Regions from separate parts of the Mucilaginibacter pocheonensis genome, predicted to be linked through region 2. Evidence: riboswitches for the same ligand, from Rfam matches in the RefSeq annotation. Region 2 holds a riboswitch; the other holds the start of a gene.

Region 1 (7,954 bases), on a different contig from region 2:
TAACCAGCCCAGGTATGCGGATAAAGGTTAAGCGTGGTATAAAACCATGGCAGATCAGTTACCAGCCAGTGTATTAAAACTGACCCCAGAGAAGCTAAGACTACATTCAGCACATTTACTTTCTTTATCATACTGCCTAAAAGCACCATCAGGGCAAAGCTTAAATAAACTCCTATGATGCCATCATATCCCATGGAAAACTTTGAGGTATATAAATAATTCAAAACAATATCCGTTGTAAACAAGGTAAATAGTACGGTTGCATAACTTTTCCATTTGCTGGCAAAGTATGCCCCGCCAAATAACGCAATGGCACCTACCGGGTTAAAATTACTGAGGTCCTTGTATTTAAACGCGAGCAGCCTGAAAGCGGCAGCCGCCACGATCATTAAAATGATGACGATATTTCGGGTAGTATTGTCTTTTGTGTTCATGATCAAATTTTATGCAGTAAAATTACTTATAAATGTATTAAATAAAAACGGTTAATATTACTTATAAATAAAGGCAACAGCACCCGGGCTGATACCAGTATTGATAGAATACTCTAATTTGCCTGATTTGTCAAAAGCAAACAATTTTCCGTTTGATTGATAGTCTTTAGCATCGGTTACAAATACTTCGCCGGTTAGGTCATTTACCTTAATACCATAGGGCGTAGTTATTACGGTACCATCAGTTATAAAGTTGCCGCTCACTATAGTTTTCGCTTTCACGTCATACTTTTGTATTTTGTTATCAGAGGTTATGAAGTATGCAAAATCACCTGATATGGCCATAGGCGTGGCAAAAGCAGCCGTGAAAGGGGCCGGTGCACTTGCCTGATCAGTAGTACTGTTGATAATTGTTAAAGTAGGTACATCGCCAAAATTGCCAAAGCCTACCACAAATACATCGCCATAACTGTCGGCTGCTACCGTAATTGGGTTAAGTCCAACAGGAATATCCTTGATCTTTGCATCTGTGGCCAGGTCAATAACCGAAACTGTTTTATCAGGATTTCCAAAATCCAAACCACCGGAGTTGGCCACATAAAGCTTGCCGTTTGAAACAACCAGTTGCTCTGGGTTACGGCCAACAGTTATGTATTTACTAACCTCTAACGTAGCGGTATCCATTACAGCAACGGTATTGTCATAAGATGTGATGTAAGCTTTGTTTTTATAAAATGCGACAGACCGGGGCTGGCGGGCTACTGCCCCGTTAAAAAAACTTACATTTTTAATCAGCTTTGCCGATTTAGCGTTCACTACCTCTACCGTACTTGATACATTTACCACAATGTACATTTTAGAGCCATATACTTTAAGGTCATTACCTGTATCGCCAATACCGCTTCCGTTCACTGCTTTGTACTGGTCGGCCACCAGCAATTTACTGGTTACGTCATAATAAGTTAACGAACTGTTGTTACTATTAAATTTACCTTGATTAAGTACATATATACCAGCTACTTCATTTACAGGGGGATTTGTTGTGTCGTCGGGTTCTATTTTCTTGTCCTTATGGCATGATGTAAATGAGATCACAGCTGTAAGGCCGATAAATAAGCTTTTGAGTTTGAGTTGTTTCATATTTGTCAGATTAAATTTTTATTTGAACGGTAAGTCTGTAAGAACGGCCGGGCAAGGGAAAGCTCCTGATTACGGCGTAATTGGTATTAAATAAATTATTTACCTCTAATGAGGTTGTTAATGTGTTATTATGGATTGTAAAGTTGTAAACAGCCGATAAATCACTAACAGCGTAACCAGGCACCAGGTTTTCAGGTAAATTTTCGCCGCTATAATAACGCGATGAGGATATTACCTGGTTATAATAAAGGCCCAGCTTTTTATAATCAATACCTGCATTAAAAGCTACAGTATGCTTGGGGGTATACGGAATTTGCTCCAGGTAAACCGAAGCTGATGGATCGGTCACATCAATTGCCTTTTGAAAGCTATAATTTGCGGTAAATAAGGCCCTCCACCCGTTGTTAAGCTTTGATTGTGTTTTTACACCGATGTCAATACCTTTTACATCTACCTTGCCCAGGTTGGTGATAGATGATATGTAAGGGTTTTGATTAGGTATGGATAATATCTTGTCTGTTATATTGTTATAATAAGCATCTGCTGTAAAAGTAACATAATCAAGCCATGAATTGAGTGATTTGGAATACGTTGCACCCAGGTCAAATTGTTTGGCAAACTCCGGCCGAAGGTTTCTTACCGGTGTTGCGAAATAATAAAACTCATCAAATGTAGGGTATCTGAACGCGCTTTTGTAAAATGCCCTTAATTGAAATCCTGATTTTTCAAACGGCTTAAAACTCGCCATCAAAGTAGGTGAATATACCGAACGCGAACCGGATGACTTGCCTGCTTTAACTGACTCGCTGATGTAGCTGTTAAGCAAGCTCCCCTGAAAACGCCATTTCCCAACCACCAGGTTTGAAGCAAATACATTAAGCAACGTACTTCTGGATGGATAAGCATAGTTGTTAACATTTGCATCCAGCCTGGTGTATGCAAAATCTGTTGCGTAGGATATTTCCCAGTTACTCTGTATATGATAAGCTAACGTGGCCGACTGATACACCTCCTTTTGAATATAAGTATAATTTAATCCGCCTGCATTGTTTAAAAAGTCAGGGTCGGTATAGTGCGTGTAAAGTCTGGAAAGTTTTGTATTTATAAGCAAGTGCAGGCTGCTGTTCCATATTTTTTCATACCCGGCCTGCATAAACATATCACGATTGTGTACCCGCTGTTTGGAGTAAGGATTATAATAGATCACGGCGTTTGGTAAGCCCCTGTCTGAGTTGTAATAATTTAAGTGGAGATTAAACTGGTTACTGTCTGATTTTGCCCAATATAAAGCAGCATCTGCCTGTTGTGCTTTTATATCTCCATTGCGTCGAGTAGCCAGAGTATCAGATCCGTCGCCGTTAACTTTATATTTATACTGACCGTTAGCTTTTTCAAAATAGGAATTAACAATTGCCGACCAATTTTTGCCAATACGCTGCTGCCATTGAACATATGGATTAATTAAACCGAATGACCCTCCCTTGATACCAACAAGGGCCTGGTAAGGTTTGACATCGTTAAGCGAAGGCCTTATGGTTTTTATATACAATACACTTGCCGAAGCAAAAGCCCGTGCGGGCTGGCAAATATCATCGGGCTGCCCATTATATAGCGTTATTGACTGAACGTTATTCAAATTAAGTTTCCCCAGATCTATCTGACCGTTTTGCGCATCATTTAATTGCACCCCATCATAAAACACGCCCGTATGATTGGCTCCCAGGCTGCGTACCAGCACGGTTTTTAGTCCTCCTATGCCGCCGTAATCTTTAATGTTCACCCCTGCAAAATTCCGGATGGCGTCGGCCACGGTAAAAGCGCTTTGGCGGGTAAAATCAATTGTTGAAACCTGTTGTGCCGGGTTAATGGTTTGTATTTGGGGGATGCCTGATGCCGAAACGGTTACCTCTTTTATTTTTTTCAAAGTGTCTGTTTGAGCCCATGCGCTGCCAGGCAATGCGATAAGTATAGTACCGCAAGCCCCTGAAATCAATATGCATTTATAAAAACAGCGTAAAGTTTTTTTCATCCTGATAAGCCCAAAACATCAAGCTAAGGAACAGAACTTTGAAATGAAAACACACTACAAGCAAATGAAGATGATTTCACATTCAAGCCTCAATCCCCGAAAGCTATGAATAACAACAGCGCTTTGGCAGGTGTTCTGACTTACTCCCCATGTGCCCTGTCTTCCCGTCCCGATTATATCTCCGGACAGTGACAATAAGAATGGACAATGGTTAAAGAGCTTACAGCTGCGGGACAGTTACGGATCTTCACCGTATTCCCTTTTAATTCGTTTACAGCAAAATACACTGTATGAAACCAAAAGCACAGCAAAAGTAGGATAAGTATTAATAACTGCAAATTAACAATCACTATATTTATGCAGATGAAATTATATAGTATCCTATTATTGCTATTAAGCAGCATCCCCTGTTTTGCCCAGCAACCCGACACCGTTTTCCTGAAAAAACTTTTTCAAAGCCACCCGGAGTTATTTGGAAGCATACTGAACCATCCTACCCAAAACGAGATACAGATTCTATACACGCAAATTAACCGGGATAAAAATAACGTACCGCACTTTAAATCATACAGTTACCGACTTAATGCTAAACATTACTTTTACCCGGCAAGCACGGTTAAACTACCAACTGCTATTTTCGCGCTTGAGAAGCTAAACGAACTGCGCATTACCGGATTGAATAAACAATCAGCAATGATAACAGATAGCGCGTTTACAGGGCAAACCAAAGTAACAACGGATACCTCATCAGCCGATGGTCTGCCAAGTATTGAGAACTATATAAAAAAAATACTGCTGGTAAGCGATAATGATGCTTTTAATCGCCTTTATGAGTTTGTTGGTCGTGCCGAGATCAACCGTAAATTAAAAAAATACCGCTTATATAACACCCGCATAATTGGCAGGCTGGCCGTTGGCGATGCCGGAGAAAGTACCAGGCACACCAACCCAATAACTTTTTATAACAAGGGTAATGTAATTTATAAAAAGGTGGCGATGTACGATAGTTTAAATTACCCCATGCAACTGGAAAATTTGATACAGGGTAAAGCTTATTTAGACAGTAGCAACCGGCTGGTGAACAAGCCGTTTGATTTTAGCCAAAAGAATGTGTACTCCATTGCCGATCAGCAACAGGTATTGAAGCGGCTGCTCTTCCCGGAAGTTTTTCCAAAGGAGCAGCGTTATAACTTAACCCAGGCCGATTATAGTTTTATATACCGTTATATGAGCATGTTTCCTACCGAAAATATAAAGCCCACTTATAACAGGCCTGAATTTTTCCCGGCCTACTGTAAATTCCTGTTCTATGGCGGCGACAGTACGGCAACCCCTGAACCCGGCATCAGGATATTTAATAAAGTGGGCGATAGTTATGGCTATGATATTGACAACGCTTATATTGTTGATTTTAAAACTAAAACGGAGTTTATGCTCACTGCCGTAGTGCAATCAAATGAAGACGGCATTTATAACGACAATAAATATGAATATGCTACCGTTTGCCTGCCATTTTTAAAAAACCTGGGGCGTGTTATTTATCAGTATGAATTGAAAAGGCCCAAAAAACACTTGCCAGATTTAACTAAATTTAAATTTAATTACAAAACAGTTAAACAAAATTAACTTAACTCAAAACTTACCGTAGTATATACTGTTTAATTCTTACACTTATTAAATAATACTATGGCAACTACAATAGTAAAATATACCGATAACTATCCGGTACTTTATGGTGATGACAGGGTAAATATTAACTGGCCAGAGCGTTATACATCCATCATAGGAGGTGTTAAGCTGGGAATTTCGGGTTTTAAAAATATCTTTTCAAACCCTTTAAGCAGCGTCATTAAAATTAGCGCAGGTGGGTATCTTTTAAACCGAGGCATTACCGGGCATTGTGAATTGTATAAACGCATTGGTAAACTCTCAACCAATCCGGTCAATGTAAATATCCGGTCGTCATTTACCGTAAATAAACCCAGGCATACGGTTTATAGCTTTTGGCGGAGGCTGGATAACCTGCCTTTGTTCATGAAACATTTGGAAAGTGTGGAAACGATTGATGAAAAATTCTCCTTTTGGGTTTTGAAGCTACCTACCGATATGGCTACCGTAAGTTGGCATGCCGAAATTGTAAAGGATATACCAGATGAAATGATCAGCTGGAGCTCACTCCCCGACTCTATAATCAGCAACGCCGGTAAAGTACGCTTTCAGGAAACGCCTGATGGTGCGGGTACTGTGGTTGATGTGGTGATCAGCTATCAGCCACCGGCGGGCGGACTTGGTGCTGGTATCGCTAAAATATTGAATCCCATATTTAAGAATATGGTTGATAAGGACGTGCAGAACTTTAAACAATACATGGATATTGAAAACGATGCTGATGATTTTTATACAGAAGTTACAGCGGTCGAGTAAATGCAGTTGCTTCGGTAATTAAAAACAAAAAAGGCCGCTATTAGCGGCCTTTTCCATAAAACGCTGAGCGTTTTGTATTATTTTACTGCATCAATGATGGCTTTAAAAGCATCAGGATGATTCATTGCTAAATCAGCCAGTACTTTACGGTTTAAACCGATCTCTTTTGCTGCTAATTTACCTATTAACTGTGAATAAGAAATTCCATGCTGACGGGCACCGGCGTTAATACGCTGTATCCACAAAGCTCTGAACTCTCTTTTCTTGGTTTTACGGTCGCGATAAGCGTATTGTAAACCTTTTTCAACTGTGTTTTTTGCAATGGTATAAACCTTGCTTCTTGAACCCCAATAACCTTTGGCGAGGTTCATGATCCTTTTCCTGCGTCTTCTCGACGCTACTGCGTTAACTGAACGTGGCATCTTGTTTGATTTTGGTAGTGAGTGCCTGCTTTCTTTTTTATAACAGAACTTAAAACTCTAATACCTGGTTAAAAAAATTTGTGAATTACTTTCCGATACAAAGCATACGTTTTACGTTTCCTAAGTCAGCTTCAGACACTAAGCTGGTTTGACCAAGGGCACGCTTACGTTTTGTCGACATCTTGGTTAAGATGTGGCTTTTGTATGCGTTCTTTCTTGCGATTTTACCGGTTCCAGTAAGCTTAAAACGCTTTTTAGCACTGGAATTGGTTTTCATTTTTGGCATAACTATTATTTATTTAGATGTTAGATATGAGATTTGAGATGTGAGACTAATGATCTCCTGGCATCTGAACCCCATATTTCACGTTTATTTTAATTAAAATGTCAGGTATGGGATTTTATCAATCTCATATCTAACATCTCTTATTTATTTTTTTACCGCTTTTGGAGCCAGGGTTAAAAACATCCTTTTTCCTTCAAGCTTTGGCAATTGTTCAACTTTACCTACTTCTTCAAGCGCCTGCGCAAAACGAAGCAGTAATATTTCGCCCTGTTCTTTATAAACAATGGCACGACCTTTAAAGTGCACGTAGGCTCTCACCTTTTCGCCCGCCTCTAAAAACTTGATGGCATGCTTTAATTTAAATTCAAAGTCATGATCATCAGTGTTCGGTCCAAAACGGATCTCTTTTATAACCGTTTGCTTGGCATTGTTCTTAATCTCTTTCAGCTTTTTCTTTTGTTCGTAAATGAACTTGTTATAGTCCGTTACTTTACAAACCGGTGGAACCGCGTTTGGAGATATTTCAACCAGGTCCAATTCCTGCTCCTGCGCAATTGCCAGTGCATCTCTTAAAGAGTAAACGCCCTGCTCAACGTTGTCGCCTACCAGACGAACTTCCTGAGCCCTGATGAATTGGTTAATGTTGTGTTCAGCTTCTTTTTTCTTAAAAGGAAGCCTTGGTCCTCTATTGAAAGGTTTGTTTAATGCCAAGTTATACTTTTATTTCTTTAATTATTTGTTCTTTAAAATCTTCTATACTCATACTGCCTAAATCGCCCTGACCATGTTTCCTCACGGAAACCATACCTTCGGCGGCTTCTTTTTCACCTACGACCAGCATATAAGGGATCTTTTTGACTTCAGCATCGCGTATCTTCCGCCCTATTTTTTCATCCCTAAAGTCAATCAGCCCGCAAATATCGGAATCTTTTAACACATCAGAAAGTTTTTTTGCATATTCCTCATATTTTTCTGATATAGGTAAGATAATGAACTGCTCAGGCGACAGCCACAGCGGAAAATTACCGGCACAATGCTCAATTAATACCGCAACAAAACGTTCCAGCGAGCCAAACGGAGCCCTGTGTATCATCACCGGCCGATGCTTTAAATTGTCGCTTCCTGTATATTCCAGTTCAAAACGCTCGGGCAGGTTATAATCAACCTGTATGGTGCCTAATTGCCATTTGCGGCCAAGCGCATCTTTCACCATAAAATC
Region 2 (7,954 bases):
CATATAGAAACCCGCTGCAGGCAGCATTAACATCTGTTGCCCAAGCGTTAACCAAACCCACTTTATCACAAACAATGCTGGCGGTTGACAGCAGCAGGTGATCGGGAGTTGAGGTAGCAATTATGATGCAATCAATTTCGTCTGGAGAAACTTTAGTATTATCAAGCAAATTTTTTACAGCCCAGGTGGCCATATCAGAGGTAGCGAGCTTTTTATCGGTTAAAATCCTTCTCTCTCTTATACCGGTTCTTGAAACTATCCATTCGCTGTTGGTTTCAACCATTTTCTCTAAATCGCTGTTACTCAGGACACTATCCGGAACATAACCACCTACGCCCCTTATAACCGCGCTACTCTTTAATCTCATAAATACTCAAATTCTTCAAAAAACAGGCAATTATACGCAAATTGCCTGTTTTACCCGTCAGGAAACTGTTGTTTCTACAACTAACTGACGAAGTTGTTTTGCTGCTTTCACCATATTTACCAGCGCGGTTTGGGTTTCGGGCCATTTACGGGTCTTTAAACCGCAATCGGGATTAACCCATAAATTTCCGGCCGGTAATAATGCCGAGGCTTTTTCAAGCAGGTTTGCCATCTCGTCAACCGTAGGTACCCGCGGCGAATGAATGTCATACACGCCGGGCCCAATTTCATTTGGATATTTAAAATTGGCAAAAGCTTCCAGCAATTCCATCTGTGAGCGCGAAGTTTCAATGGTGATCACATCAGCGTCCATATCTGCAATGTGGCCTATAATGTCATTAAATTCACTGTAGCACATGTGGGTATGTATCTGCGTTTCGTCATGCACCCCGCTGGCCGAGATACGGAAGGCGCGCACCGCCCAGTGCAGGTAAGCAGCCCAGTCTTTTTTACGCAACGGCAAACCTTCGCGTATGGCGGGCTCATCAATTTGTATAACCTTGATGCCTGCTTTTTCAAGGGCTACAACCTCATCGCGAATGGCAAGGGCTATCTGGTAAGTGGTTTCTGACCGTGGTTGGTCGTCGCGCACAAACGACCATTGCAGAATGGTTACCGGACCAGTTAACATCCCTTTCATCAATTTGCTGGTATTGGCCTGAGCAAAGCTGCTCCAGCGTACGGTCATGTCTGCCGGGCGGCTTACGTCGCCATAAATTACCGGTGGTTTAACACAGCGGCTGCCGTAGCTTTGCACCCAACCATTTTTGGTAAACAGAAAACCATCCAAACGCTCGCCAAAGTATTCCACCATGTCGTTACGTTCAAACTCGCCATGAACAAGCACATCAAGGCCAATTTCCTCCTGCCAGCGAATAGCATCAATGGTGGCTTTTTCAATTTGCTCATCATACTGTGCAGGTGTTAACTCGCCCTTTTTTAGTTTTGCCCTAAGTGAGCGGATATCATCTGTTTGTGGGAATGAGCCTATGGTAGTTGTAGGGTAAAGCGGCAAATTAAAACGTTGTTGCTGTATTTTTTGACGGGTACCAAACGCGCTGTTGCGTTGCGCATCGGCATCAGTAATGGCGCCGGCGCGTAATTTTATTTCCTGCTTATGAATTAGTTTTGACAGGTTGCGGCTTGATATGGCCTGTAAGTTAGTTTGCAGCAATCCATTATCGCCGTCAATAATTTGAGCAAGTTCGCTAACCTCGTTCAGCTTTTGTTTGGCAAAAGCCATCCAATTTTTTATTTCAGGATCAATAGCTGTTTCCAGGTCGAGATCAAAGGGTGTATGCAGCAGGGAGCATCCCGGCGCTATCATTACTCTGTCTTTACCGACAACAGCTATTGCCTTTTTAATGTGTGACAGCGATCTGATGTAATCATTTTTCCAGATGTTACGCCCGTCAACCACACCTAACGAGAGGCTGAGCTGCTCCGGCAGCAGCGTAAGTACTTTGTCTAACTGTTGCGGCGCGCGTACCAGATCGATATGCAGGGCGCTTATCGGCAGGTTTACCGCCAGCTGAGTATTATCCTGCAGGCTTTCAAAATAAGTGGTGAGCAGCAATTTGATGTCAGGGCAGCTTTTGCTGATCTCCTTGTAGGCATATACAAAAGCTTCCTTTTCGGCTTCCGTAAGATCAAGCGCCAGGAAAGGTTCATCTATTTGTACCCAAACCGCTCCATAACTTTTTAACCTTTTTAAAACTTCAATGTATACCGGCACCAGTTTTTTGATAAGATCGATCTTGTTAAAGCCCGCCTGCTTTTCCTTGCCGAGTAACAGATAGGTCACGGGGCCTATCAGCACCGGCTTTGGTGTAGTAACGGTATACTGTTTGGCCAGGATAAATTCATCGAAAACCTTTTCAGAAAACAGTTTAAACTGCTGGTTTTGTACAAACTCAGGCACAATGTAATGGTAGTTGGTATCAAACCATTTGGTCATTTCCATAGCGGTTATATCAAGACCATCTTTTTGATAACCGCGGGCCATGGCAAAGTAAAGGTCGATCTCGGTATTGGCTTTATTTTTAGTTAAAACCGGGCTGTAACGTTCGGGAATTACACCAAGCATAAGTGAGGTGTCCAATACCTGGTCATAAAAACTAAAATCATTACAGGGGATCAGATCAATACCGGCATCTGCCTGGGTTTTCCAATTGGCGACGCGCAGTTTACGGGCAACGGCAAACAGCTCTTCGCGGCTGATTAAACCGGCCCAGTACTGTTCACTTACCTTTTTGAGTTCACGGAGGGCACCTACACGAGGATACCCGAGATTGTTTTTGAGCATACGCATAAAACTTTTTTGGTTAAACATTAAATTGAATTAATGCTCCTTACGGTTTTCGGTATACTTTCGGGAAATGGTAATAAAAGGTAAAAGCTTAACTTATGGGCACTTGTGCACCCACGGGCTATTCTTTTTCTTTGACTACTGCTTCAAAACGCGAAAGCATTGTCTTTTATACAATGGGCAAGTATCCTGGCTTGTAACATTGCTGCCATCCTTCTCATCCCGATGGGCCGGGACAATGGATCTGGTTAAAGGCATCAATTTTTATAGTTACTTACAGTTGCGCGACAGCCCGTGATTTGCACACGGTTCCTTATTATTCCCTGCCCGGTAAGGCAGGAAACCACACTGCTGAAAAAAAGTAAAGAACTTTATCAGTCGCAAATATAGGCTTTAATGCAATACGGTTTTGAAAAATTAGCGGCAGCCGGCAAGAAATGCCATAGGACCGACTCACCCGATCTGCGCTTCGCTGGATCACCCTCTCTCCGCCTGCGGCGCAAAGAGGAAATTCACAAGACAGATAAAAGATAATTAGATAAAGGATCAAAGAAAAGACCACTCCTCCTCAACCCTTTTTATGGCGAAGCCATAGAGAGGGTCGCCCAGCGAAGCGTAGGCGGGGTGAGTCTACCCCGCGTTCAAATATCCAGCCTTGTTTTCATGAAATAATGAGCCCATCACCATGCTTCGACAAACTAACCATGATGTGTTTGCTATTATACCGGAAAATCAAGACTTACTAAGATAAACTTTGAAAAGATGTAAGCAGGGATCGGGATTGGGTTGTGCAAATGTGCATGTATTAAACATGCACATTTGCAGGTTTTACATTTAACCCTTTTTAAAATACCTGTTTTTAATAAAGGATTTAACCAGGATGCCCGCCACACTACAGGCAACCAGCAGATAAACGATCAGAATGTGTTTTTGCATTTAGTTTTATAATTTCCTTAAATGTAACGGATATGATACAAGCAATGCAAGTGATTTGAAAAATAATCTTTTAACCAGATGGGATGAAAAGTCAGCGGAGTGTCATTTAAAGCTTTGTTTAAGGGGTAATAACATTCAGGCACCAAGCCTAAAAACCTTGATAGTACGCCCGTAAACTTGCTTTAAGGTGGGGTATCAATTATACGGGTGCCAAAAAAATTCATCATGCCAAAATGTATGGATAAATTGTACTTCCTTCATGCAATAACAAATCTTTAGATTTGAATCAACGAAAAACATAAATCAACATTATTATGATACAAGCCAAAGCATATGCAGCCCAAAATCCTGAAACAGATTTAGCACCCTGGGATTTTGAACGCAGGGAAGTTGGACCACATGATGTTCAGCTGGAAATATTATTTTGTGGTGTGTGCCACTCTGATCTCCATCAAATAAAAAACGAGTGGTTTTCGGGGATATTCCCCATGGTACCGGGCCACGAAATTGTGGGCAAGGTTATTAAAGTAGGCGATCACGTTAAAAAATTCAACTCAGGCGATCTTGCGGGCGTTGGCTGCATGGTTGACTCCTGTCAGGTTTGCGAAAACTGTAAAGACGGACTGGAGCAATATTGCCTGGAAGGAAATACACAAACATATAACAATAAAGGACGGGATGGCGTACCAACCTATGGAGGTTACTCTAATACCATTGTAGTTCGTGAAGAGTTTGTGCTGCACATATCTGATAAACTGCCACTTGCAGCCACTGCACCCTTGCTTTGCGCCGGCATTACCACTTATTCTCCGCTGCGCCACTGGAAAGTTGGCAAAGGGCATAAACTGGCTATTTTAGGTTTGGGTGGCCTGGGCCACATGGGCGTAAAATTTGGTGCAGCCTTTGGTGCCGAAGTAACTGTTTTAAGCACATCGCCGTCAAAAGAAGCCGAAGCCAAAGCATTAGGCGCGCATCACTTTGTGGTAACGTCTGATCCGGAGCAGTTAAAAGCGGTTACCGGTTCGTTTGATTTTATCCTTGACACCGTATCGGCCGAGCATGATATGAACCTTTACCTGTCGTTATTAAGAACAAACGGCACATTAATAGGCGTGGGTGTACCATCACAACCTTATTCTGTTCATCCGTTCTCGCTGCTGGCTGGTCGTAAAAGTATGGCAGGTTCAGGCATCGGAGGCATTCCGGAAACTCAGGAAATGCTCGATTTTTGCGCCGAGCATAATATCGTTTCAGATATAGAGATAATAGATATAAAAGACATTACCGCATCCTATGCGCGCATGCTTAAAGGCGACGTGCGTTATAGGTTTGTGATTGATATGGCTACGCTATAATTTCAGATAACCACCTTACAAAAAAGAGCGCCTGTTTTAACCAGGCGCTCTTTTTTATTAAACTATTACTGATCCAGTCCGCCCCGTCGGGTTGCCTTGATCTGTGCAGGCCATTTTATGCCCTCGGTTTTAGTGGTTGATGTTTTTGCCGGGTCCTCACTGGCCATGTAGGCCATAATAGCGGCTAACATGGCATTGTTGCTCAGATCGTCAAAAACAATTTTATCATACGTATCGCGGTTGGTGTGCCAGGTATATGCACCATATGACCAGTTAAGCGAGCTTAATGAAAAGCCGGGAGCCCCAACTGCCACAAAGGAGGCAAAGTCTGAACCGCCGCCGCCGGGCTGCCCCGGGAAATTTGTTTTTATCCTGTTTTTAATAGTATCGGGTACCGCGGCCAGCCACCTGGTAAGGTAATCCTTTGCATCAGCAAAACCCTGCCCCGAAAGATTCACCACCCGGCCTGTGCCATTATCCTGGTTAAACAGGGCCTGTAAATTCCCAACTATCTCCGGGTGGTCTTCTACAAAAGCGCGCGAGCCATTAAGCCCTTCTTCTTCGCTGCCCCAATGACCAACCAGTATGGTACGTTTTGGATGCGGATAAAATTTCTTTAACAGGCGCATAGCCTCCATCATGGTAAGTGTGCCGGTTCCGTTATCGGTAGCACCGGTACCGCCGTCCCATGAATCAAAATGGGCCGAAAGCATCACATACTCATTTGGTTTTTCGGTCCCTTTTATTTCGGCAATGGTATTAAAGGTAGGCACTACCCCAAGTTCTTTTGATTCTGTATGTACTTTGATCACCGGTTTTATCCCGGATTCGCTGAGGCGGTAAAGCAAGCTATAGTCTTCCAGGGCGATATCAATAGTGGGCACAATTTTGGTATAAGCGCTAAATATCTTATCAACTCCGAAACCGGCCGACCAGTTATTGGTGATTATACCAACAGCGCCTGCTTTTTCAAGCGCTACCGGAAGCGTTTTACCGGTATAGCCGGTTTTGCTGATACGCTTGCGCCAGGCATCGGTTAAGGCGGTACGCCCTGCTTTCATTTTTTCAAACGATTCTTTAGTGGCAAACTCCTGCCAGTTATAATCAGGACGGCCGGTTGGCTGGCACATCGATATCATCACAAACTTGCCTTTAACATTTGGCAGCCATTGCTGAAAAGCAACGGAGTCGGCCAGATCGGGCAAAATGATCACCTCGGCGGTAGCTGTTTTTTTACCCATGCCTGGGCTCCAGGCCAGTTGAGTGCCTTCTAATGATTTTACCCGGGGCGATACCATATCAATATGCGATATGCCCCTTTCCCATCCACGCCATTCGCCCCATTTTTCGTTGCGGGCGGGAATATCCCAGCTTTTGTACTTGGCTACAGCCCAGTCGTTGGCCATTTTCATTTGCGGCGTACCCACCAAACGGGGGCCAATACCGTCTAAAAGTTCTTGCCCCAGTTTTTCCAATTGCGAGTTGGTGGTTTCCTCCTTTACTATAGCATCAATAACCGGATTGGTTGATTGTGCAAAGGCTATGCTGCTGCAAAGCATCATGCCCAAAACAAATGGCCTTGATCTGCGCCAGATATTATGGTTTAAGTTTTTCATGAACCTAATTTATAAAATCGGCGCTAACTGCTATAATTTATTGCAGTATTTAGTTAAGCGGGATGGTATTTTGGCACACCAGCTAAGGGAGTATGATGTTATATACTCCCTTAAGGTCTGTTTATTTCGTATGTACCAGATCAATTTTGTGGCAGGTCGGCCACTATGTTATTTAAACGATTGAACATCTCAATCCAGCTTTGGTAGGCGCCGGTTTGTTTGGCTTTTGCCTCAGATACCGTTTGATGCAAAGTAAGCCTGGTTTTATCGCCAAGGGCGGTAAACGTAACCGTAGTGATGGTCTGCTCGGGCCAGTCCTCATCTTTGCCGGCTACTGCCGATGCTACCAAATTACCTTCCTCATCGGCAAGTGCCATTGAAAACACCAACCGTTCCGGAAAAATTACTTCCTGGTAAACGCCACTGATCCAGCAATCGCCATACTGTGGGTTATAAACACAGGAATGAAAAACGCCGCCCGGCCTTACATCAATTTTTTTGAATGTAATGGTACAATTATCAGGGGCATACCAGCGCAGCAAATGTTCGGGCTCTGTCCAGGCCCTGAATACCAGCTCGCGGGGCGCGTTAAAAATATGGGTAATAAATACTTCGTCTTTAACACTTGTTTGGGTTGCATTATTATTTGTTTCCATCTTCTTTGGTGTTTGTTTGTATTTCGGTTAAATAATTATCAAGGGCCTTAAACCGGGATGTCCAGTGCTTTTTATACTGATTTACCCAATCGGCAACCTCGCCAAGGGTTTCCAATTTGGCCTCACAATATCGCTCCCTGCCCTGCTGCTTAATTTTAATAAGACCGCATTCTGTCAGTATCTTAATGTGCAAGGAGATAGCCTGCCGGCTCACATCAAAATTTCCGGCTATTGCATTCAGGTTTAATGGCTTTTGCGTTATCAGGTTAATGATCTCCCTTCTGGTGGGATCGGCTATTGCCTGAAAAACATCTCTTCTGGTTTCCATAATATTATTGCGCAAGTAAGTACTTGCAAATATAAATGCAAGCATTTACTTGCGCAAATGTTTTTCAAGAAATTTTTTGATTGCCCGGCCGTACAAGCCAAAGTCACTTTTATGCGCCGTGTACTACTTAAGCAACTGGTATATAACATAGTATTTATATATTTGATACATTGACCATCTATTTTATGGAGGGGAGTAATAATGGAATACCGGCAGATACCACCACCCGACTACCTGAAAAATTATATCCGTTTTTTTTGGACGCTGGAAATTAATGAAGCAGGCATCCCGTCGCGATTGTTCAGAACGGTTGCAGAAGGCTGCCCCGG

What was found. A riboswitch is a leader RNA that binds a small molecule or an ion and turns the genes downstream of it on or off. The one in region 2 is predicted to bind cobalamin.
Region 1: linked by a shared signal. The riboswitch ahead of J2W55_RS16015 (TonB-dependent receptor plug domain-containing protein) and the one ahead of metE (5-methyltetrahydropteroyltriglutamate--homocysteine S-methyltransferase) in region 2 are both predicted to bind cobalamin.

Annotation. Positions count from the first base shown of each region.
Region 1 covers NZ_JAVDUU010000003.1:612,956-620,909, forward strand. The annotation lists gene J2W55_RS16005 (DUF6580 family putative transport protein) at 1-434, opposite strand, end outside; gene J2W55_RS16010 (DUF5074 domain-containing protein) at 492-1,574, opposite strand; gene J2W55_RS16015 (TonB-dependent receptor plug domain-containing protein) at 1,585-3,603, opposite strand; cobalamin riboswitch at 3,712-3,920, opposite strand; gene J2W55_RS16020 (serine hydrolase) at 3,967-5,229, shown strand; gene J2W55_RS16025 (SRPBCC family protein) at 5,290-6,027, shown strand; gene rplT (50S ribosomal protein L20) at 6,105-6,449, opposite strand; gene rpmI (50S ribosomal protein L35) at 6,535-6,735, opposite strand; gene infC (translation initiation factor IF-3) at 6,880-7,446, opposite strand; gene thrS (threonine--tRNA ligase) at 7,448-7,954, opposite strand, start outside.
Region 2 covers NZ_JAVDUU010000001.1:1,087,703-1,095,656, reverse strand. The annotation lists gene J2W55_RS04530 (beta-ketoacyl-ACP synthase III) at 1-367, opposite strand, end outside; gene metE (5-methyltetrahydropteroyltriglutamate--homocysteine S-methyltransferase) at 425-2,731, opposite strand; cobalamin riboswitch at 2,897-3,098, opposite strand; gene J2W55_RS04520 (NAD(P)-dependent alcohol dehydrogenase) at 3,985-5,025, shown strand; gene J2W55_RS04515 (M20/M25/M40 family metallo-hydrolase) at 5,091-6,641, opposite strand; gene J2W55_RS04510 (SRPBCC family protein) at 6,782-7,297, opposite strand; gene J2W55_RS04505 (ArsR/SmtB family transcription factor) at 7,284-7,625, opposite strand; gene J2W55_RS04500 (DUF6597 domain-containing transcriptional factor) at 7,827-7,954, shown strand, end outside.